Regions from separate parts of the Brachybacterium sp. GCM10030268 genome, predicted to be linked through region 1. Evidence: predicted binding sites of a transcription regulator. Region 1 holds the regulator's gene; the other holds the start of a gene.
What was found. Region 1 encodes HspR, which represses chaperone genes until heat shock. Its sites were predicted from a motif close to AAGTTGAGTCNNNNNGACTCAACTT; they were not measured.

Region 1 (10,847 bases):
TCGTTGGCGGTCATGGTGGCGAGCCTATGACCCAGCTGACGGGATGTATACGCCGTCTCCAGCGTGTCGGGCGTACGGCCGGATGGTGCCTCAGATCGTGCGGTGCGTGGCGCTGGGGTCTTTGGGGCCTTCGGTGTCTGTCGTGCGCCCGGGTATCCAGGGGTCTTCCTCCTCGTCGACCGGGACGTTGCCGTTGACGAGCCTGGATTCCAAGGACTTGGAGTAGACGGGCACGGACTCCGATTCGATCTCGATCGAGCCCTCGATGTCCTGCCATTCCCCGCCGTTCACGGAGAACTGCCCGGTGAATGTCGTGGTGAGGGTGATGTCGTACCAGCCCTCCTGCGTGTACGTGCTGGAGACGGCCTCGGAGGGGTATGGCTCGCCGGGGTTGTCCGTGGTGATCGTGTTCCCGTCGCCGAGGTCCCAGTGGTACGAGACGGGCGTCGCTCGGACGGCGACGGGGGTATCGAGGAGCGTGACTTCGAGTTCCTGGGACTCGGCCTCGGCGTAGAGCACGTTGACCATGTTCACCGGGAGCCAGCCATCGACCGGTCCGGCATGAGGCTTGAGCGGATCGACGGGCATCTGCGCGAAATCGCTCTGGGTGACAGTGATGACGATCGGTTCGGCCTCGGCCATCTCAGGAGACCCGGGCATGGCGCACCGGAACCCCATGTCGGTTTCTTCTCCAGTCTCGTTGTCGATACGCGTGCCGCGCTGCGTGACTCCCTCACTGTCGGTGTCGCCTCCGCCGCCGCCACCGCTGGAGTTGTACATGACGTCGCCATTGCCGCGCATGGGCGCGCTGTCTGATTCGCAGGATGCAGCGTCCGGGTCGCACTGCCACGCGGCGTCGGCGGACATCTCGCAATCGTCGAATGCGGAAACGGCTTCCCAGACATAGCTGTATTTTGGTGCGTTTCCATCCGATGAATCGTTTGTCGTCGATGAGGAGTCGGTAGACTCGCCCGAGTCTGTCGTGGCATCTTCCAGAGACGCTGCAATTTCTTCTGGCGTTAATTTTCCTTCTACTGGCGGGTCGTCTGCTTCGGCACTGAGTGGGGCGGAAAATAGAATGATGGCGGCGAGAAAGATCGTGACTAGATTGTGTTTTCGGTGGATGTGTCGATTAGCTGTGAGCATTCTCGCTCCACTCAATGCTCATTTCGCTGACAGTCCACTCTCCAGACGTCCAGCTCATCCCGCCGATAGCTGTGTACTCGAGATGGGTGACATTCTGTCGACCAGAGAAGTCGGGGCTCGGGCGGGAGTGTGGGCCAAGCTCGAATTCGTATCCGATCTCGTGTTCAAAGTTGGGTGATTCATGGATTGCTGTGGCGATGTCAGTCACTTCGACCTCGCTCCAATAATGTCCGCCGTCTGCAATTTGCTTTAGGTCTTCGTTCAAGTATGCGCAGCCTTCGCACGCATCGGATTGCAGCGTCTTGAGTAGTTCGTCGCTCCCCGTCTGGTGCGCCCACATGGAGACGGCGATGTAATACCGGAACGCCTGCTCCGCGCCCTCCGGCGTGTGCTCGTCCATGCCTGCATACTCCGCAGGATCGGGAGGGGGGATATCGGGGGCGGCTGCGCTCGGGTCCGCTTCGCCGTTGCCGCCGCCATCGCTGGAGTTTCCGCCGTCGCTGGGCGCGCCCTCGCCATCGGAGCCTCCTCCGTCGCTGGCACCTCCGCCGTCGCTGCCACCGCCGGTGACGGTAACGTCAGGGGGCGGGCTGGTGACGGGGCCGTCACTACCGTCGCCGCATGCCGCGAGGCCGAGGGTCAGAGCGGCGGCGGCCGCGGCGGAGAACAGGCGACGGGGCATGGAGATGCCTTCCGGGAGTGCGTCAGGTCACCTGCACGCTATCTGGCCCGCGTCTCCCGCGTCCTCCAGTCGCAGAGATTGTGGATAACCGGCTCAGCCGAAGGCCTCGACCGTCTCGGCGGGGTCGAGCACCGCGGCCGGGTGCGGGCCGGCCTTCTTCCACGCCGCCCGCCACGTCTCGACCTCGGGTGACGACAGTGCCCCGCCGGCGAGAAGCACCATGTTCCCGTCGGCCGGATGCGACAACAGCGTTGCGTGAGTCAGCGTCCAGACCCCGGAGAGGCCGCGCGCGGCCGCCGCCTCCTCGAGCTCGCGCACCTGACGTGCGAGGAATTGCTGGCCGGCGTCGTCGCCGACGTTGACCAGCAATACGCCGTCGTCCGTCAGGTGCTCGAGCGCCTCCACATAGAAATCCTGCGTGGCCAGATGGGCGGGGGAGGACTCGCCGGAGAACACATCGAGCACGATCGCCTCGAATCGTCGGACTCCCATGGCCGCGAGCTCGGCGCGGGCATCCCCGATCACCACGTCCAGATCCGTCCCGGTGGGCAGGGGCAGCGCGGAGGTCACCAGCGTCGGCAGCTCGCGCTCTATCTCGACGACCACCTGCGCGGAACCCGGCCGGGTGGCCTGGACGTACCGCGCCAGGGTCAGGGCGCCCGCCCCCAGGTGTGCGATCCGGATCGGCTGGCGACGCGGCCATGCCTCGTCCAGCACGTTCGCCATCCGCCGCAGGTACTCGTGCACGAGGTGCGTCGGATCCTCGAGGTCGACATGGGACTGCTCCACCCCGCCGATCTGCAGGACCCAGCCGCCGTCGACCTCGTCCTTCACGATCCACGCTGGCTGGTCGGAGGTGCTCAGTTGCACGGTGCGGCGCGCGGAGGGAGGCAGGTCGGATGCAGACATGGCGACATTGTCGCGGACACGGGAGGAGGTCAGCGGATTGAGGGCGTCGCCTGCGACGCCGCTCGCGGTGGCTGCACGTATCCTGCGCGTAACTCCGAGACCGAAGGACGAGCACTTGGCCGATCGCGAGCAGGATGCCGACGACCTGACCGCGGTGGCGGCCGAGGTGCTGGAGGAGCTGGCCTCGCTCGAGGACCCGCGAGTTCGGGCCGTCAACGAGAAGCGCGGCGACGACCATGGCGTGAATCTGTCCGCGCTTCGCGCCCTTGCCAAGCGACTCAAGACGCAGCCCGATCTTGCCCGTGAGCTGTGGTCGACCGGCGAGACCTCTGCCGAACTGCTCGCCGTGCTCATCTCGCGGCCCAAGGAGTTCGGCCGCGATGAACTCGACGCCATGCTGCGTGAGGCTCGCGCTCCCAAGGTCCACGACTGGCTCGTGAACTACATCGTCAAGAAGAGCCCACACCGCGAGGAGCTCCGCCAGGCGTGGTCGGCGGGCCCGGATCCGGTCGTCGCCAGCGCCGGCTGGGCGCTGACCAGCGACCGGGTGGTGAATAACCCGCACGGAATCGACCAGTCCCGGCTCCTGGACATCATCGAGGCCGAGATGAAGGACGCCCCCGATCGTCTGCAATGGTCCATGAACCACTGCCTAGCGCAGATCGGCATCCACACGCCGGAGCTGCGTGAGCGGGCGCGGCGGATCGGGGAGCGGCTCGAGGTGCTCAAGGACTACCCCACGCCCCCGAACTGCACATCGCCCTATGCCCCGGCCTGGATCGACGAGATGGTGCGACGCCGGGAGGCGATCTCCTGAGATCTACGTGAGCGGGCGCGAGAAGTCGAAGACGAGACCAGGAGCGTCGTCGACGGTGACGGAGGCCGAGCGCTCGCCGTAGTCCATGTCCTGTGGCTGCCGGACGGCGCGGGCGCCGCACGCGACGGCCTCGCGGAACGACTCGTCGACGTCGTCGGCTGTCAGGTGCAGTACGAGATTGCCGGTTGCGGGCTCGCCGTCCGCCGGGGCGTTGATCCACAGAGGGACGTCTCCCGGGAGCTGTAGCGCTGCGAACGTCCCGAAGTCGCTCTCCACGCTCCAGCCGAATACGGTGCTGAGCGACCGTGCTGCCCGGGAAGGGTCCGGCAGCAGCGCCGTGAGGGCTCGGATCGCGGGCATCTATGCCTCCTTCGGCTCCCGCCGGATCGTCCGACGGATCGGCTCCCGCCGGATCGTCCGACGGATCGTCTCGTACCGCGAACCTACGCCAAAGACGTGGTCTCCGTCACGCCGTTCCGGATCGGGAATGTGCGGCGCATCCCCGTAGTTGAGTCGGGTGTACTCAAGTTCGATGCGTCCCGGATTGACAACGATCGCGACGGGTCCTCTACTTGAGTGCGTACAGCTCAAGGCTTGCCGCCGGCCCACGGCGGCCGGCATCGCACGAACCCGTTTGCGGCGTTCCCGTCGCAGAAAGGCAGGCACTCATGTCCCGTGTCGTCGGAATCGACCTCGGTACCACCAACTCCGTCGTCTCCGTCCTCGAGGGCGGCCAGCCCACCGTGATCGCGAACGCCGAGGGCGCTCGCACCACCCCGTCGGTCGTCGCCTTCTCCAAGCAGGGCGAGGTCCTGGTCGGTGAGGTCGCCAAGCGCCAGGCCGTGACCAACGTCGACCGCACCATCTCCTCGGTCAAGCGCCACATGGGCACCGACTGGAGCACCGAGATCGACGACAAGAAGTACACCGCGCAGGAGATCTCCGCGCGCATCCTCGGCAAGCTCAAGCGCGACGCCGAGTCCTACCTGGGCGAGGACGTCACCGACGCGGTCGTCACGGTCCCCGCGTACTTCAGCGACGCCGAGCGCCAGGCCACGAAGGACGCCGGCACCATCGCCGGCCTCAACGTGCTGCGCATCGTCAACGAGCCCACCGCCGCGGCCCTGGCCTACGGCCTCGAGAAGGGCAACGACGACGAGCAGATCCTCGTCTTCGACCTCGGCGGCGGCACCTTCGACGTCTCCCTGCTCGGCGTGAGCAAGGACGAGGAGGGCTCGACCATCCAGGTCCAGGCCACCGCGGGCGACAACCGCCTCGGCGGCGACGACTGGGACCAGAAGATCGTCGACTGGCTGATCTCCCAGGTCAAGAACAAGGAGGGCGTGGACCTCTCCAAGGACCGCATCGCTCTGCAGCGCCTCAAGGAGGCCGCCGAGCAGGCGAAGAAGGAGCTGTCCTCCTCGACCTCCACGAACATCTCGCTGCAGTACCTCTCGATGACCGAGAACGGGCCGCTGCACCTCGACGAGAAGCTCACCCGGGCTCAGTTCGAGGACATGACCTCCGACCTGCTCGAGCGCACCAAGGCGCCGTTCCACCAGGTCATCAAGGACGCGGGCATCTCGGTCTCCGAGATCGACCACGTGATCCTGGTCGGCGGCTCCACCCGTATGCCGGCTGTGACCGACGTCGTGAAGTCCCTGACCGGTGGCAAGGAGCCCAACAAGGGCGTCAACCCCGATGAGGTCGTCGCCGTGGGCGCGGCCCTGCAGGCCGCGGTCATCAAGGGTGAGCGCAAGGACGTCCTGCTCATGGACGTCACCCCGCTCAGCCTCGGCATCGAGACCAAGGGCGGCGTGATGACCAAGCTCATCGAGCGCAACGCGGCCATCCCGACCAAGACGTCCGAGGTGTTCTCCACCGCGGAGGACAACCAGCCCTCCGTGGCGATCCAGGTGTTCCAGGGCGAGCGTCAGTTCACCCGGGACAACAAGATGCTGGGCACCTTCGAGCTGACCGGCATCGCCCCGGCTCCCCGCGGCATCCCGCAGATCGAGGTCACCTTCGACATCGACTCCAACGGCATCGTGCACGTGACCGCGAAGGACCGCGGCACCGGCAACGAGCAGTCCATCCAGATCACCGGCGGCTCCGCCCTGTCCGACGAGGACATCGACCGCATGGTGAAGGACGCCGAGGCCCACGCCGCCGAGGACGAGGAGCGCCGCAAGAACGCCGACGCCCGCAACACCCTCGAGCAGCTCGTCTACCAGGGCGACAAGGTCCTCAAGGACAACGAGGGCAAGGTGCCGGATGCAGATCGCACCAAGGCCGAGGAAGCCATCAAGGAGGCCAAGGAGTCCCTCGCCAGCGAGGACACCTCCACCGAGGACCTCGAGTCCAAGCGCGACGCGCTGAACGAGGCCCTGCAGGCTGTGGGCACCGCGATCTACTCCCAGGCCGAGCAGGAGGGTGCCGAGGGCGCCGCCGGGGCCGAGGGTGCCGAGAGCGGTTCGACCTCGTCGGACGATGACGACGTGGTCGACGCCGAGGTCGTGGACGAGGACGAGGAGAAGAAGTGATGAGCGAGGACCAGAGCACTCCCGACGACGCGCAGCGCCCCGAGGGTGAGCCCCGGTTCTCCTTCAACGACAAGCGGAAGGTGAACCCGGAGGACGGCAGCGTCCGTGACTCCGGCGCCTCGGAGACCGCCTCCGCCGGGAACGAGCAGGACCCGGCGGAGGGCGCCGAGCCCGTCGACCCGATCGAGGCCGAGGCCGCGAAGCTCTACGAGCAGGCGGCCGAGGGCGATGACTCCGGCAGCGGGGTCCCGGCAGATGCCGGCCGGGTGGCCGAGCTCGAGGGCCAGGTCACCGAGCTGACCGAGCAGCTCAGGCGCGAACAGGCGGAGTACGTCAACTCGCGCCGGCGCATCGAGGGCGCCGCCGAGGCGGGCAAGGAGGCGGCCGTGGGCCGTGTCCTGACCTCGCTGATCGGCGTCCTGGACGATGTGGAGCTGGGGCGTCAGCACGGCGACATCGCCGAGGGCACCCCCTTCCACTCGATCGCCCAGAAGCTCGAGGACACCCTCGGGTCGCACGGTCTGAGGCGCTACGGCGCCGTCGGGGAGGAGTTCGATCCGAACCTCCACGAGGCGCTGATGCACGAGCAGGCCGACGACGCCGAGACCACCACGATCGCGCAGGTCATGCAGCCCGGCTACGCCCTGGGCGAGCGCGTGCTGCGACCGGCGCGGGTGAGCACCCGCGGCCCGGCCTGACCGGTCGCACCTAGGGGCGGCGCGGGGCCCTGCCGGCCATCACCCGGCCGGCAGGGCCCCGCCCTCCCCGCCCCGGCGGGCGTGTCCCGTCGGCCCCATATCTCTCACCCACCGACTCACCGCCCACCGACCCCAGGAAGCCCCTGACGCTCCCGAAAGGAGACGCACATGTCCGGACAGGACTGGCTCGACAAGGACTTCTACGCGGTCCTCGGCGTCTCGAAGGACGCGAGCGCGCAGGAGATCAAGAAGGCCTATCGGGCCAAGGCCAAGAAGTTCCACCCCGACCGTCATCCCGACGACCCCACGGCCGAGGAGAAGTTCAAGGAGGTCGGTGAGGCCTACTCGGTGCTCAACGATCCCGAGCAGCGTCAGCAGTACGACGCGATCCATGCCATGGGTTCCGGCGGCGCGCGCTTCTCCGCGGGCCAGGGCGGCCCCGGCGGTGCAGGCTTCGAGGACGTCTTCTCCTCCATGTTCGGCGGCCAGGGCGGCGGCTTCTCCGGCGCCGGGGCACGCGGCGCCCGGGGCGGCGCGGCAGAGCCGGATCTCGAGGACATCCTGCGCATGTTCGGCGGGCAGGCCGGCGGTGGCTACAGCAGCGGTCCGGCCGGATTCGGCGCCACGGGCGGCTTCGGCGGCGCCGGTGGACCAGGCGGCGCCCCGCCGAAGGGGGCCGACATCTCCGCCCGCACCCGCATCGGCTTCCGCGACGCCGCGCTGGGCACCGAGATCCGCCTGAACGTCGAGGGACGCACCGTGACGGCGCGCATCCCGGCCGGCGTGCATGACGGCCAGAAGATCCGGCTGCGCGGCAAGGGACGCCCCGGTCCCGGCTCGGCCCCGGCGGGCGACCTGCTGCTGACCCTCGACGTCGAGGAGCATCCCGTCTGGAGCAGTGACGGCGCGAACCTGCGCCTGACCGTCCCGATCTCCTTCGACGAGGCGGTCCTGGGCACCACGCTGTCGGTGCCGCTGCTCGACGGCGGCTCCGTGAGCGTCAAGGTGCCACCGGGCACCCCGTCGGGCCGCACCCTGCGGGTGCGCGGCAAGGGCATCACCACGAAGAAGACCACGGGTGATCTGCTGGTCACCGTGCAGGTCGCGGTGCCCACCCACGTCGAGGGCAAGGCCAAGCGGGCCGTCGAGGATCTGCGCGAGGCGCTGGCCGACGAGGACCCGCGGGCAGGACTGGCGGAGGCCGCCGCCCGCTGACACCCGCTCCGGCGGGGCGGCCTCGCCGCTCCGCCGGCGCGGCCTCTCGCCACCGAGTCCTCGTGCGCCGGCTGCCGCCGGCGGCAGGCCCCGGCCTGGCAGAGTAGGACGGAGCAGAGAGCAGACCTCGCCCGACGTAGGTATCCCGCGTAGAACTGGCGCAGGAAGGAGCATCCCCGATGGCCGGCCCGCACCGCATCGACGAGCGCGCACCCGTGTTCGTGATCTCCGTGGCCGCGGAGCTGTCCGGGATGCACCCGCAGACGCTGCGCCAGTACGACCGGCTGGGCCTGGTCTCCCCGCAGCGCACCCGCGGGCGGGGCCGGCGCTACAGTGCGCGCGACGTCGCGAAGCTGCGCGAGATCCAGCGACTCTCCCAGGACCAGGGCATCAACCTCGCCGGGATCAAACGGATCATGGAGCTGCAGGACGAGGTCAACGACCTCGCCGACCAGCTCGAGAGCGTCCAGGAGACTCTCGACGCGATGACCCCCGCGCAGCGGCGGGTGTTCTCGGCCGACCGCGACGGGGAGATCAGCGCGCTGCGCCGGGGCGAGAGGCCCCAGCGGCGCGGCGGAGGCGCGCTCGTACTGTGGCGTCCCTCGCGTCGGCAGTGAGACCGCGCGAGCGGCGATGGGGCTGCACGCCCGTCAGCCGGTAGATCTCCTCGAGCCGGCGGGCCACCGAGCGCAGATCGACGTCCTCGGCGGCGAGCCGCCCGGCCTCGGTGAGGTCCTCGAGCCGCCCCTCCAGCAGATCGGTGAGCTTGCGCGCGACCTCGGCCGGGAACTCGGGGCCGTCGCCGGCGACCTGGTGGGTCAGCACCCCGTCGGGCATCCGGTCCCGGTACAGCGGGATGGCCCGCACCAGGGCGGGAACTCCGCAGGCCAGTGCCTCCCACAGCACGATCCCCTCGGTCTCCTCCTTGGTCAGGAAGCAGAACACGTCCGCGCCGCAGTAGGCCTCACGCAGCTTGTCGGGGCGGAGGTAGCCGGGGAACAGGGCGTTCGAGGGCGCAGTGGCCAGAGCGCGCTCGACGTCGGCCGTCAGCAGGCGCTCGTCCGTGCGGCCGTACCAGACGAAGGTGACCTCGGGCATCCGTCGGGCCACCTCGACCCAGTCGAGGATCCCCTTGCGCACCAGCTGCATGCCGACGCTGATGACCACCTTCGCATCCGGGGCGATGCCGAGGGACTCGCGCAGCCGCGGCCGCGCCTCGGGATCCGGACGGAAGAACGTGGTGTCCACGCCGTTGGAGAGCACATGGATGCTGCTGGTGATGCCGTACTTCGGGTCCGAGACCAGCTCCCGGGAGTACTCGCTGGGCGTGACCACGGCATCCCCGAGGCGGTACAGGTGCGAGATCCACCGCCGGAACAGCGGCGCGAGCTGGTTGGAGCCGGGGAAGGAATCGCGGAAGTCGTTCTCCGTCGAGTGCGCCCACACCAGCACGGGCCGGCGCCATAGACGGGCCCAGCGCGCGAGGAGCGGGGTGTCCGGGAAGGGGGTGTTGAGGTGGACGACATCGAAGGGGAGCAGCGGATTGGTGACCACCTTGTGCCCGAGCGCGCGCACCACGGACTCCTGATGCCGGATCGCCGCTCCGATCCCGGATTCGCGGGCGAGCCCGGCCATGCCGTGCGGCATGAGCACGCGCAGCGGCTCATGGGTGCGCACGTTGCGGCGCGGGTGCCGCCCGGGCAGGAGAGTGTGGACGACATGGTCCAGCCAGTGCACGGCCGGGTCCCAGGGCCGGCGGGGGCGCCTGACGGCGCGGGTCCTCATGAGCATGACTCTCCTCCGTTCACCAGGGCAGGACGCGGAGCAGGATGGCGCTGGCGCCGAGCCCGTACGCGATCAGGGCCCACGGCTTGCACAGCAGGATGATCGCCGCGTAGGTGCGCCACCGCATCCGGGTGGTCCCGGCGATGTAGCACAGCAGATCGTCCGGCGCGATCGGCAGCGCGATCGCGAGGCCGAAGGCGCGGGTGAAGTGGGCGTTGCGCGTCCAGCCCAGGAATTTCTCGACCGTCCGCGGGCGGAAGATCCGTTCGATGAGCGCGAGGCCGACGTGCCGGGCGATCAGGAAGTTCAGGAGCGACCCGGTGCACACGGCGATGTAGTTCAGCAGGGTGCCTTCGACGGGACCGAACAGGACCGGGCCGGCGATGACCAGGAGGCCACCGGGCACGATCGGGAACACCACCGAGGCGGCGGAGACGATCAGGAAGGCGACCGGTCCCCAGGCTCCGAGGGAGTCGATGAAGCTCTGGAGGTTCGCCAGTGACTGCAGCACGCCCGTCTGCAGGCCCCACCAGATCAAGCCGATGCTGAGCCCGAGTCCCAGCAGCGGGGAGAGGCGGGCGGCGATCCGCACGGGGTCCCGACGGGCCGGGGCGGCGGGGCCGGTTCCGAACCCTCCGAGCGCTCCGAGCTCCCCGTGGTCCCCGATGCGCGGTGGCGCGACGGTCCCGGGCTCCCCGGCGAGCTCCAGCGTCGAGCGCTCGGCGCGCGAGATCCCGCCGGGGACGGCCACGGCGGTCGGTGCGGACTGGATCGCGGTGCTCATGCCACGGCCGCCATCCGGGTGATGACGCGCGGGGAGTGACGCAGCAGCGTCTGCTGGTACACCTCGAGCACGGAGCGGCCGAACCGGCGGGCCCCGAAGGTGGCCGCGGCGTGCTCGACCGCGGCCGCAGCCATCTCGCGGCGCGTGCGCGGGTCATCCAGCAGTGCCGAGAGGTGCTGGGTGAACTCCGCCGCGGTCTCGTACTGGTGGCCGGTGCGGCCGTCGAGGACCACGCTGGCCAGCGACGGGTCCCGGTGGCACAGGAGCG
Region 2 (10,847 bases), on a different contig from region 1:
GGGCGAATCACATGGCTGTGACTATCCCCAGCTGTGGACGGGGATGTGGAGAAATGGCCAACGGCGGGGGACCGAGCGAGCATCACTGTGGAAAACTCGCCGTCCGTGGTGGACGCGCGGTGTGGACGGCTGGAGCGACGATCCTCCGTGCCTTCCGCAGCGCGCTGTGCCTGAACTGCTCTGGCCAGCGTCTTCGTCGCGCACGGGTCCGGTGCAACCGCATCCGGCCGTCGGGCCCCTGCTCGACTGATGATGCGCATGACCTGCGCGTTCGGTTCTCGGTCCTGCAGACGGCCACGAGCCGGCGGCTGGTGTGGACAACGCTCGTCCGCCATTCGCCTGGGGACACGCTGTACATGGGCTCGATGTGGCTCGTACCTGGTGAACTACACGTCTGTCATTCATCCACCGTTGTGGACAGTGATGTGGACAGCCGGGCTCAGCGGTCCGTGCACGAGCCGTCGGCCGCGGCAGCACGGAGCGCGATCGGGAGTTTTCCACGTGCTCGGCCCGTCAGGAAGAGCCGATGTGCGGGCTCAGGCAGAAAGGCGTTCGCAGCGACCGGCCGGCGCCACCGGGCCACGCCGGTCGCGGACGGTCAGTGCAGTGCGCCGCCGCTGACTCGTACATCCGACGGGGAGCCCAGTGCGACCTCCGTGAGACGCGCCAGGCCGGCAGCGGCCACTCCGACGTCGACCGCGTCGGTCGACGGCACGTGGACGAACCCGCCGCGGATCGCGCCGGCGGCCCCGGTCCCGGTGGCCGCCAGGTGCTGCAACCGATAGAAGACGTCGTTGCACACGTAGGTGCCCGCCGTCTGCGACACCGAGGCCGGGATGGCTTCGGCGGACAGTGCTGCGACCATCGCCTTGATCGGAAGATCGGTGAAGTACGCGACCGGGCCGCCGGTGATCACCGGCTCGTCGATCGGTGCGGCTCCGGCGTTGTCGGGGATGCGGGCATCGCGGATGTTGATCGCCACCCGCTCCGGCGTGATCGCGGTGCGCCCGGCGGCCACGCCCGTCGCGATCACGAGCCCTGGACGGTGTTCGCGCACAGCCGTCTCGAGCAGGTCCCCGGCGCGACCGAACTCGACGGGCAGTTCGACGTCCTGGACCGCGACCCCGCGGTCACGCAGCATGGGCGCCGCCCGCCGCACCGCCTCCCACGAAGGGTTCTCGAGCTCGCCGCCGAAGGGCGCGAAGCCGGTCAGGAGTACGTCGATGGTCATCGTCGGAGCCTATCGCCGGCACCGGGACGGCCCGCTGCGCGAGCGGTCACGCGGACACCCGTGAGACGTGATGCAGACCACATGAGTCTTAGGGGCTCAACTTTGGAATACGGCGCGGGGCACAGGTGTTGTGCGGGGTGAGAGCGCCAGGGACGGCGCGCTCCGCAGGTTCTTCGATGTACGACCGAGACACTCCAGGAGGTTCATCATGGCTCGCACGTTCTCTCCGTTCCAGGAAGTCGATCGACTCTTCACCGATCTCACCCGTACCCCCGCCTCCGTCGGCATGCCGATGGATCTCTACCGTGACGGCGACAGCTTCACGGCGGAGATCGACCTGCCGGGCGTGGACCCCTCCAGCATCGACGTGGACGTCGATGACCGCACCCTCACCGTCCGCGCCGAGCGCTCGGGCTCGACCCCGCAGAGCGAGCGCACGTGGCTGACCCGTGAGCGTCCCAGCGGCACCTTCGCCCGACAGATGACGCTGGGCAGCCGGGTCGCTCTGGATCGCATCCAGGCCGACTACGCCGACGGCGTGCTGCGCCTGACGATCCCGATGGCCGAGGAGGCCAAGCCGCGCAAGATCGCGGTGGGCCACAGCGACCGTTCGCAGGAGATCACCTCGAGCGAGAGCGGCTCGGGCCAGGACTCGAACCAGGCCCAGACCCTCGAGGGGTCGACGTCGGACCAGAAGGCGGAACCCGTCGGCGTGTGACCGGACCGGCCGGGACCCGGGTGCGTTCAGCAGGCTGACCCTGCCGGGTCGCCGGCAGGGTCAGCGCAACGCCCCGCCCGGGGACCCGACCAGCAGCCCAGGCCGGGGTCGGTCGCCGCAGCCAGTCAGCTCGCGCGACGACCGGCCCCGGCCTCCTCATGCCTGATCCCGGCGCGGTCCCCGCTGACCCCGACGCCCTCCCCGCCGGGCCCGACCCCTCTCCGCCGGGCCCGACGCCTCTCCGCCGGGCCCGACGCCCTCTCAGCCCGGCTCGGGCGTCTGCCACGGCGGCCTCGCGAGCGTGGTCGTGGAACGGGCATCCGGACGGGCTGCGGGATGCGGCAGGTGTGCCTAAGGTGGGGCGATGGAGACGCGCCCCGGCCTCGACGTGCTGTACCCGCCCCTCGGCCTGAGCATCCGTGCGGGCGACCTCACCCTGCGCCCGCTCGGCGATGCCGATCTGCCGGAGTACGCGGAGCTGATCCGTCGGCCGATCTTCGAGGATCCCGAGGTGCCCTACGCGTTCCCCTGGTACCGCGCCGAACCGGATGTGCGCGTGCGCGAGGCGGTGAAGTTCCAGTGGCGGATGCGCTCGAACGTCTCGCCCGAGGCGTGGGCCCTGAACTTCGGGATCTGGGCCGACGGGCGCCTGATCGGCTGCCAGGACGTCTCCGCACAGCGCTTCGCCGACCGGCGCACGGTCGGGACGGGCTCCTGGCTGACCCTGGACGCCCACGGCAACGGCTACGGGAAGCTCATGCGCCAGGCGATGCTGGTCCTCGCCTTCGATCACCTCGGAGCGCAGCGGGCCGAATCCTCGGCGGGCATGGGCAACGACGCGTCCTTCGGCGTCTCCCGGGCCTGCGGGTACGTCGACAACGGGACGCACGTGTCCACCGACGGGGATCCGATCGTTCTCGAGCAGCGCTTCCTGGTCACGCCGGAGACGTTCCGGCGCCCGGAGGTGCCGGTCGAGGTGGAGGGGTTCACCGGCGAGCTGCGAGCGATGCTGGGAGCCTGAGCCGGATACTCGTCCGGCCCCCTGCTCCCCGGGCTCGCGCTGCCGCGCCAGTGGCTCCCGGGTCGCGGTCCACCGGCTCCCGGGTCGCGGTCCACCGGCTCCCGGGTCGCGGTCCACCGGCTCCCGGGTCGCGGTCCACGGACGCCGCTGATCCCCGCTACATCGACTCCTGCCACGCCTGGTACAGCGCCGCGAACCGGCCGCCGGCACGCACCAGCTCCTGCGGGGAGCCGTCCTCGACCACCTCGCCGCCGTGGACCACGAGCACCCGGTCCGCGATCATCACCGTGGTCAGGCGGTGGGCGATGATCAGCGAGGTGCGCTGGCCCAGCAGGCGCGTCAGGCCTTCCTGGACCATGCGCTCGGAGGGGATGTCCAGCGAGCTGGTGGCCTCGTCGAGGATCAGCACCCGCGGGTCGGCGAGGAAGGCGCGGGCGAAGGAGATCAGCTGCCGCTGACCGGCCGAGACGCGCCCGCCGCGTTTGTTCACGTCGGTGTCGTACCCGTAGGGGAGGGACTCGATGAAGGAGTCGGCGCCGATCGCCTTCGCGGCCCTCTCGATCTCCTCGCGGCTCGCGCCCGGCTTGCCGAGCGCGATGTTGTCCGCGACGGTCCCGGAGAACAGGTAGGCCTCCTGGGTGACCATGACGATGTTGCGCGTGAGGTCCTTCATCGAGATGTCCCGCAGGTCCACGCCGTCGAGCTTCACGCTGCCCTCGGTCGCGTCGTAGAAGCGCGAGATGAGCTTGGCGACGGTGGACTTGCCGGCACCGGTCTGGCCCACTAGCGCGACCGTCTGCCCGGCGGGGATGTGCAGGTCCATCGGCTTCAGTACCAGCGGACCGTCCGCGCTGTAGCGGAAGGAGACGTCCTCGAAGTCGATCTGGCCGCTCGAGGTCGGCATCGGGGTGGGGTCCTGGGGCTCCTTGACGGTGGGCTGGACGGCCAGCAGGTTCGCGATCTTCTCGAGCGCGGCCACCGCGGACTGGAAGGCGTTGTAGAAGTTCGCGATCTCGTCGACCGGCTGGAAGAAGCGGCGCGAGTAGAGCACGAGCGCCACCAGCACGCCCACCTGCAGATCGCCGTTCATGACGCGGAACCCGCCCACGACCAGCACGGCCGCGATGGTCACGTTGGCCAGGAAGCGCAGCGTCGGCTGGTAGATGCCGAAGACGTTGACCGAGCGCAGCGAGGCGTCGCGGTAGTCCTGGGCGAGGTCGTCGAACTCCTGCTGATTGCGCTCCTCCTTCCGGAAGGCCTTGACCGCGCGGATGCCGGCCATGGCCTCCACGAAGTGGACGATCAGACGGGCGGAGTGGGAACGGATCGCCCGGTACTCGATCCGCGAGCGCCGCTGGAACCACTTGGTGAGCATCACGCAGGGGACCAGCATGAGCAGCATGACGATCCCCGTCTGCCAGTCCATGACCACGATCAGCACGATCGTGAACACCATGGACAGCGAGGCGCCCACCATCACGTTCACGCCCGAGTCCAGCAGCTCGCGCAGTGCCTCCATGTCGGAGGTCTGCCGGGAGACGATCCGGCCCGAGGTGTAGGACTCGTGGAACTCGAGGTCCTGGCGCTGGGTGAAGCGGAAGACGCGGCGGCGCAGGGACAGCAGCATCTTCTGGCCGACCACGACGGACTGGCGCACGTAGCCGTAGGTGAGCACGCCGCCGACGATCGCGGCGCCGAGGTGCATCGCCGCGGCCTGGAACGCCGGGATGCTGTTGCCCTCCATCAGCTGCGGCAGCGCGTTGTCGATGCCCCAGGCGATGATCGCGGGCCCGGCCACCACGGCGAGCTGGGCGATGATGACCATCAGAGCCATCAGAGCGAACTGGCCCTTCACGGGGGCGATCAGCTCGCCGAGCAGCTTGAAGGACCTCTGCCTCGAGAGCTTGTTCTCCTCGGGGGAGAGGACTCGCTGTTCGTCGTCGTTCTGGTCCTGCAGGGTCGCGGTGCTCATCGCTCCTCCTCCCGGTCGCTCTGGTCCTGGTCGGAACGGCCGGCGGCGGGGATCCCCGCCGTGACGGTCACGGCATCGGCATCGGCATCGGCATCGGCATCGGCGTCGGCGTCGGCATCGGCGCCGGTGCGGACCTGGCCCTCGTCCTGCCCCGCGCGGAGGTCAGGTGGCGCCTCGCCGTCACCGTCGGACCCGTGCTCCACGTCGGCGGAGCCCTGGAGGCCTCGCAGGTCGAGCTCCCCGGTGAGGGTCTCGATGTCCTGGTCGCGGCGCACCTCCTCCTCCTGGTTGGCGATCACCCAGCGGTAGCGGGGAGAGCTCGCCATCAGTTCGGTGTGCGTGCCCACGGCGACCACCCGGCCACGATCGAGCAGGGCGACGCGGTCGGCGAGGGCCACGGTGGAGGTGCGGTGGGCGACGATTAGCGTGGTCGTGCCCTCGAGCACCTCGCGCAGGCGGCCGGTGACGTTCTCCTCGGTCTTGGTATCCAGTGCCGAGAGCGGATCGTCCAGCAGCAGCACGGCCGGGCGGGCCGCGATCGCACGGGCGAGAGCCAGACGCTGGCGCTGGCCGCCGGAGAGGCTCATGCCCTCCTCCCCGATACGGGTGTCGACCGCGTCGGGCAGGTCGAAGGCGAAGTCGGCGTCGGCCGTGGACAGGGCGAGCTCGAGCAGCTTCTCGGACTCCTCCTCGCTCAGCGACCGATCTGCACCCAGCAGGACGTTCTCCCGCACCGACCCGGAGAACAGGGTGGCGTCCTCGAAGGCGAAGGCGGTCAGGGTGCGCAGGTCCACGAGATCCATGTCCCGGGTCTCGACCCCGTCGATCGAGATGGTGCCGGCGGTGACGTCGTACAGCCGCGGGACGAGCTGCAGCAGCGTGGACTTGCCGCTGCCGGTCACCCCGACCAGCGCCATGGTCTCGCCCGGGTCGATCTGCAGGTCCACGCCGTCCAGCACGTCGGGGACATGGTCGGGGGCGTCCTCGTAGCGGAAGTGGACACCGCGCAGCTCCACGGCGCCGCGGGCCGCCGCGTGGTCGATGGGCGTGGGGTTCTCCGGTGAGGTGATGCTGTTGAACTGATCCATCACCTCGTAGTGGCGATCCAGGGCGGTGGTGGCGCTGACGGCCTGCCCGAAGAGCATGCCGAGCATGCGCACGGGGCCCACCACCAGGGTCGCGGTCGCGAAGTAGGAGGCCAGCTGACCGGTGGAGATCGAGCCGTTCGCGGTCAGGTACAGACCCACCAGCAGAGAGACACCGAGCGCGAGCTCGGGGAGCATGAACATGAACATGTCGAAGCGCGCGATGGCCGTCGCCTTGCGCACCTCGGTCTGGCGCAGTTCCTCCGCCTGCTCGGTGAAGCCTTCGAGGGCCGACGGCCCGCGCCCGAACGCCTTGAGCACACGGATGCCCTGGACGGACTGCTCGATGGTGGTGGCCAGGTCGCCGTTCTGATCCTGGGACAGCCGCGAGAGGATCGAGAAGTTCCGGTGGAAGCGATAGGCGATGATCGAGACCGGCACGGCGGCGAGGAAGAAGATCAGCGCGAGGATCGCCGAGGAGCGCCACAGCAGCGCCATCCCCACGATCACCGTGACGGAGCTGGCCACGGCCATGATCATGCCGAAGGCGATCCACCGGCGGATGATGTTGATGTCGGTGAGCATGCGCGAGAGCAGCTGACCGGAGCCCCACCCGTCGTGGAAGGAGACCGGCAGGTTCTGGACCTTGCGGTAGAAGTCCACGCGGATCTGCTTCTCGACAGTGGTCGAGGGGGCGACGGCGAAGGTGCGACGCAGCCAGAGGAGGCCGGCTTCGAGCACACCGAGACCGAGCACGATGGCACCGCCGGTCAGGATGGTGGCGGCGACGGCGTCGTTCTCGAGGCGGTTGACGATGTGCTCGAGGACCTGGGGGATCATCAGCGCGACGATCGAGGCGGCGAGGGCGCTGAGCAGGCCGAGATAGAGGCGGAAACGAATCGGACGGACCGTCTGCCAGAGGCGGCTCATGGTGCCGAACATGGGGAAAGGAGTCCTCAGAGGGGGAGCGGGGGTCCCGGCGGTCGGGACCGGAGTATTAGCCTAGTCAACTATTGCCGCATCCGACAGTCGTTAAGCGCATTCCGTTCAGGTGGGCCTGCATCGCCACTGGTGAGGACGTGCTGATTCGCGGCTGTTCGGTGCCGTGCGGGCGCGCCGTTTTGAGGGACGTGCCGCGTTGCCCGAGGCGTCGCTCGCCGGACGCGTTGCTCAGTTCGGCGCGCTGCTCGGTGGACGTGCCGCTATGGAGGGTCTGCGATTCGTGCGGCGCTCGTGCGCCGGGTCGAACCACTCAGGCGTCCGGGTCCGCCGGGGTCCACTCCCCGTAGGCCGCGTCGGACAGCAGGGCGGCGGCGCCGGCGGCGACGCCGGTCACGGTGAGCACGGCGGGCCAGGCTCCGATCTTCTTCGCGAGCGGGTGGGAGAGTCCGAAGCCGAGCACGTAGGTCGCCCCGAGCACGGCAGTGGTCGCGGGGCCGCGACGGGCCAGCCACGTCCGGCCCGCATAGAGCCCGGCCGCGGCGAGGACGACGCCGCCGAGGGGGCGGATCCCCGTCTCCCGGGCGGTGAGCCAGCCGCCGATCAGTCCGGTGGCGACGACCGGGGCCGTCGAGACCTCGCCGGCGGGCTTGAGGGTCATGCCTGTGCGCTTCCCGGTGCTCATGGCATGAGTCTACGTCCGGGTCGACGGACCGTCGATCGCGGTATCTCGCCTCTCAGCGGACCACGGCGATGCCGTGCGCGGGCACGACCCCGGGCGCGGGCGGGCCGACGGCGTCGAGCATGTCGGCACCGCTGACGACCTCCAGCACCTCGCCCTGGACGGGTCGGTCCGCGTCGCCCAGATTCACGACGAGGGTGAGCTGCTGAGCCGCGGCGCCACCACCGGCGGCCGAGTCCTGCGCGCCCCCACCGCCTGGGCGCGGGGACAGCGTGATCTCGGCGAAGGTGTCCTCGAGGCTCTCGCGGCGCACGGTGACCTCCGCGTCGGCCAGCCACGGCTCGCGACGGCGCAGCGAGAACAGCCGCTGATGGACCTCGAGGATCCGCGGGACGGCCTCGCGGCTGAGCACGCTGAGGTGAGGTGAGGTCGCCGCGGACTCCGTGGGCGCGGAGGCGCCGACGCTGCCGGCAGCGCCCGCGATCTCGGCCGGATCGTCGGGGAACGCGGGGCGCACTGCGTCGTCCCCGCCGGCGCGGTCCTCCTTGATGCCGGTGGCGCCGAACTCATCGCCCGCGTACACGGCGGGGATCCCCGGCAGCAGCGCCAGCAGCGCGTAGGCCACGGCGAGATCCCGGCCGTCGGCGACCTGGGAGGCGATGCGGGTGGTGTCGTGATTGCCGACGAAGATCAGCGGATGCTCGTCCCCGTCGGCCGCCAGGAAGTCCCGGTGGCGACCGAGGGCATGCTCGAGCTCGAAGAGGTTGTGCTCGCGCAGACTCGACCAGATCGCCTTCCACAGCTCGTACTGGGTGATCGAGTGCGCCCCGGAGGCGGCGGCGATCGCCGGGTAGTCACCGTGGATGACCTCGCCGAGGATCCAGGCGTCGGGATGGGCCGCGCGGACCCGCTCGAGGATCGGAGCCCAGGCCTCGGCGCCCGCGGCGTACATGGCGTCCAGTCGCCACCCGTCGGCCCCGCGCTCGAGCCACAGCCCCATCACCCGCACGATCGCGTCCTGGACCGCGGGATCGGTGAGGTTCAGCTCGACCAGGTCGGCGTTGCCCTCGAAGCCGTAGGGCTGGTCCCCGGCCCAGCGGATGCGGTCGCCCTCCGGCGTGCCGGGGCCGGCGGCGATCGCGCGCCGCGCCTCGGGGTGCAGGTGGGAGACGTGGTTGAACACCCCGTCCAGCACCACGCGGATCCCGCGTTCGCGGCAGGCGGCGACCAGGGCGTCGAAATCCATCTCATCACCCAGGCGCGGGTCGAGCCGTCGATGATCGAGGGTGTCGTACCCGTGGGAGACGGAGTCGAAGATCGGGTTCAGCAGCAGCACGTTCGCGCCGAGGCCGACGAGATGGTCGAGCCATCCCTGCAGCCGGCGCAGGCGGTGGACGACGTTCTCTCCCTCGGCCCCGGCGTAGGACTCGCCGACCAGGTCCTCGCGGTGCAGGGGCGCTCCGCAGAACCCCAGCGGATAGACCTGCCAGCAGATCGCGTCGCGGATCCAGGCGGGCTCGGACGGGGCGGGCGTGTTCATGCCGCCATCGTAGGCGGGGCCTTCCCGGCGCACCCAGCCCGGCCCGGTGTTCAATGGGGTCTCGAGGCGGGCCGACGCGCCCCCACCGTCAACATCCCCGGGAGGGAGCACCGATGATCCGGCTGCGCACCGACTTCTTCGCCGAGTCCCTCGGTATGGGCACCTCGATGGTGGTGCTGATGCCGCAGTCCGCCGCAGGAATCGGCATGGAAGTGGCGGACCGCCGACCTGCAGGCGGCGCAGCGGCGCCGGTGCTGTACCTGCTGCACGGTCTCAGCGACGACTGCACCGTGTGGGAGCGCCGCACCGCGATCGAGCGCTACGCCGCGGACAAGGGCATCGCCGTGGTGATGCCCGAGGTGCGCCGCTCGTTCTACGTCGACGAAGCGGTGGGGGAGCAGTACTGGACCTTCGTCTCCGAGGAGCTGCCGGAGCTGGTCGCGCGGACATTCCGCGTCTCCACCGCCCGCGAGGACACCTTCGTGGCGGGGCTGTCGATGGGCGGATTCGGTGCGTTCAAGCTGGCGCTGAACCATCCGGACCATTTCGCGGCGGCCGCGAGCCTCTCCGGGGCGCTGGATCCGGCGTCGCTGTCACTCCACGGGAATCGTGGGAACCTCGCCGAGCGGGTCTGGGCCGGCCGCGATCTCGCCGGCACCGATGACGATCTGCTCGGGCTGCTCGCGGCCGCGGACGCGCAGCAGCTGCCGGCGCTGTTCCTGGACTGCGGCACCGAGGACGAGCTGGTCGGGCAGAACCGGCGTTTCATCGCCACGGCGGAGCGGCACGGCGTCGGCCTGACCTCGCGTCTTCGCCCCGGTGCGCACGCCTGGGAGTTCTGGGACCAGGGGATCCAGGACGTGCTGGACTGGTTGCCGATCCGGGGCTGAGCCTCACCCCGCGTAGAGCGCGACCGCGACCACGGCGAGATAGACGATCACCTCACCGGCGAGGTTGAGCCGGCTCGGGGGCCGCAGATTCTTGGCCTGCCGCGCAGTCGGCTCTGCGGGAGGCGAGCTGACGAGCGCGCGCCGGCAGGCGACGATCACGCCGGCGATCGTGACCAGCGAGAGCAGCCACGGACCCCACCACATCGACGCCGGCAGGATGCCTGCGAGCCCGAGGATGCCGATGATGCTGGCGGCACTGAGCGTCCGCAGGAAGATGCGAACCGGATGCTCGTATCGGATCCACAGCTGGACGATGGAGATGACCAGCAGCGCGAGGACCGCGACGCCGGCGATGAGGGGAAGGGAGGCCAGCACGGTGTTCACAGTTCGACCTCCCCGGTCAGGACGGCCACGGCGACGTCATCGAGCGACCGCGCGGTGTCGGTTAGGAGCACGATGCCGCGGCCCGTGGACGGGTCCCACCCGGTGAACGCCGCGAAACCCCCGGTCATGCCGTTGTGCCAGGTCATCAGCTGCCCTGTGCCCACGTCCTCGTGGAACCAGTTCATCGAGGTCTCACTGGACTGACTCTCGGTGAACAGGACCTCGGTGGCGGCCGACGCGCCCGGCGCGGTCCCCTCGATCATGCCGGTCAGGTAGAGCGCGAGATCCTCGGCGGTCGAGCGGATGCCGCCTGCCGGGGCGACACCGTGCATGGTCCATGCCGCGTTGGGAAGCCCGGCACTGGTGTGGCCGCGCGTGGCCGTAT

Region 2: ACFQRD_RS12970 (Hsp20/alpha crystallin family protein) is a predicted target of HspR. The motif match lies at 1,310-1,334, and genes of this name have one in related genera.

The regions. Positions count from the first base shown of each region.
Region 1 is NZ_JBHTCW010000001.1:103,081-113,927, reverse strand. It holds gene ilvD (dihydroxy-acid dehydratase) at 1-14, opposite strand, end outside; gene ACFQRD_RS00535 (PKD domain-containing protein) at 91-1,146, opposite strand; gene ACFQRD_RS00530 (DUF6318 family protein) at 1,133-1,828, opposite strand; gene ACFQRD_RS00525 (spermidine synthase) at 1,922-2,737, opposite strand; gene ACFQRD_RS00520 (DNA alkylation repair protein) at 2,853-3,554, shown strand; gene ACFQRD_RS00515 (VOC family protein) at 3,558-3,914, opposite strand; gene dnaK (molecular chaperone DnaK) at 4,223-6,097, shown strand; gene ACFQRD_RS00505 (nucleotide exchange factor GrpE) at 6,097-6,795, shown strand; gene ACFQRD_RS00500 (DnaJ C-terminal domain-containing protein) at 6,964-8,010, shown strand; gene ACFQRD_RS00495 (heat shock protein transcriptional repressor HspR) at 8,190-8,627, shown strand; gene ACFQRD_RS00490 (glycosyltransferase) at 8,545-9,795, opposite strand; gene ACFQRD_RS00485 (TVP38/TMEM64 family protein) at 9,815-10,579, opposite strand; gene ACFQRD_RS00480 (glycosyltransferase) at 10,576-10,847, opposite strand, start outside.
Region 2 is NZ_JBHTCW010000009.1:106,349-117,195, reverse strand. It holds gene pcp (pyroglutamyl-peptidase I) at 599-1,231, opposite strand; gene ACFQRD_RS12970 (Hsp20/alpha crystallin family protein) at 1,440-1,949, shown strand; gene ACFQRD_RS12965 (GNAT family N-acetyltransferase) at 2,314-2,970, shown strand; gene ACFQRD_RS12960 (ABC transporter ATP-binding protein) at 3,128-4,942, opposite strand; gene ACFQRD_RS12955 (ABC transporter ATP-binding protein) at 4,939-6,969, opposite strand; gene ACFQRD_RS12950 (hypothetical protein) at 7,280-7,651, opposite strand; gene ACFQRD_RS12945 (alpha-amylase family glycosyl hydrolase) at 7,704-9,188, opposite strand; gene ACFQRD_RS12940 (alpha/beta hydrolase) at 9,302-10,078, shown strand; gene ACFQRD_RS12935 (hypothetical protein) at 10,082-10,462, opposite strand; gene ACFQRD_RS12930 (serine hydrolase domain-containing protein) at 10,459-10,847, opposite strand, start outside.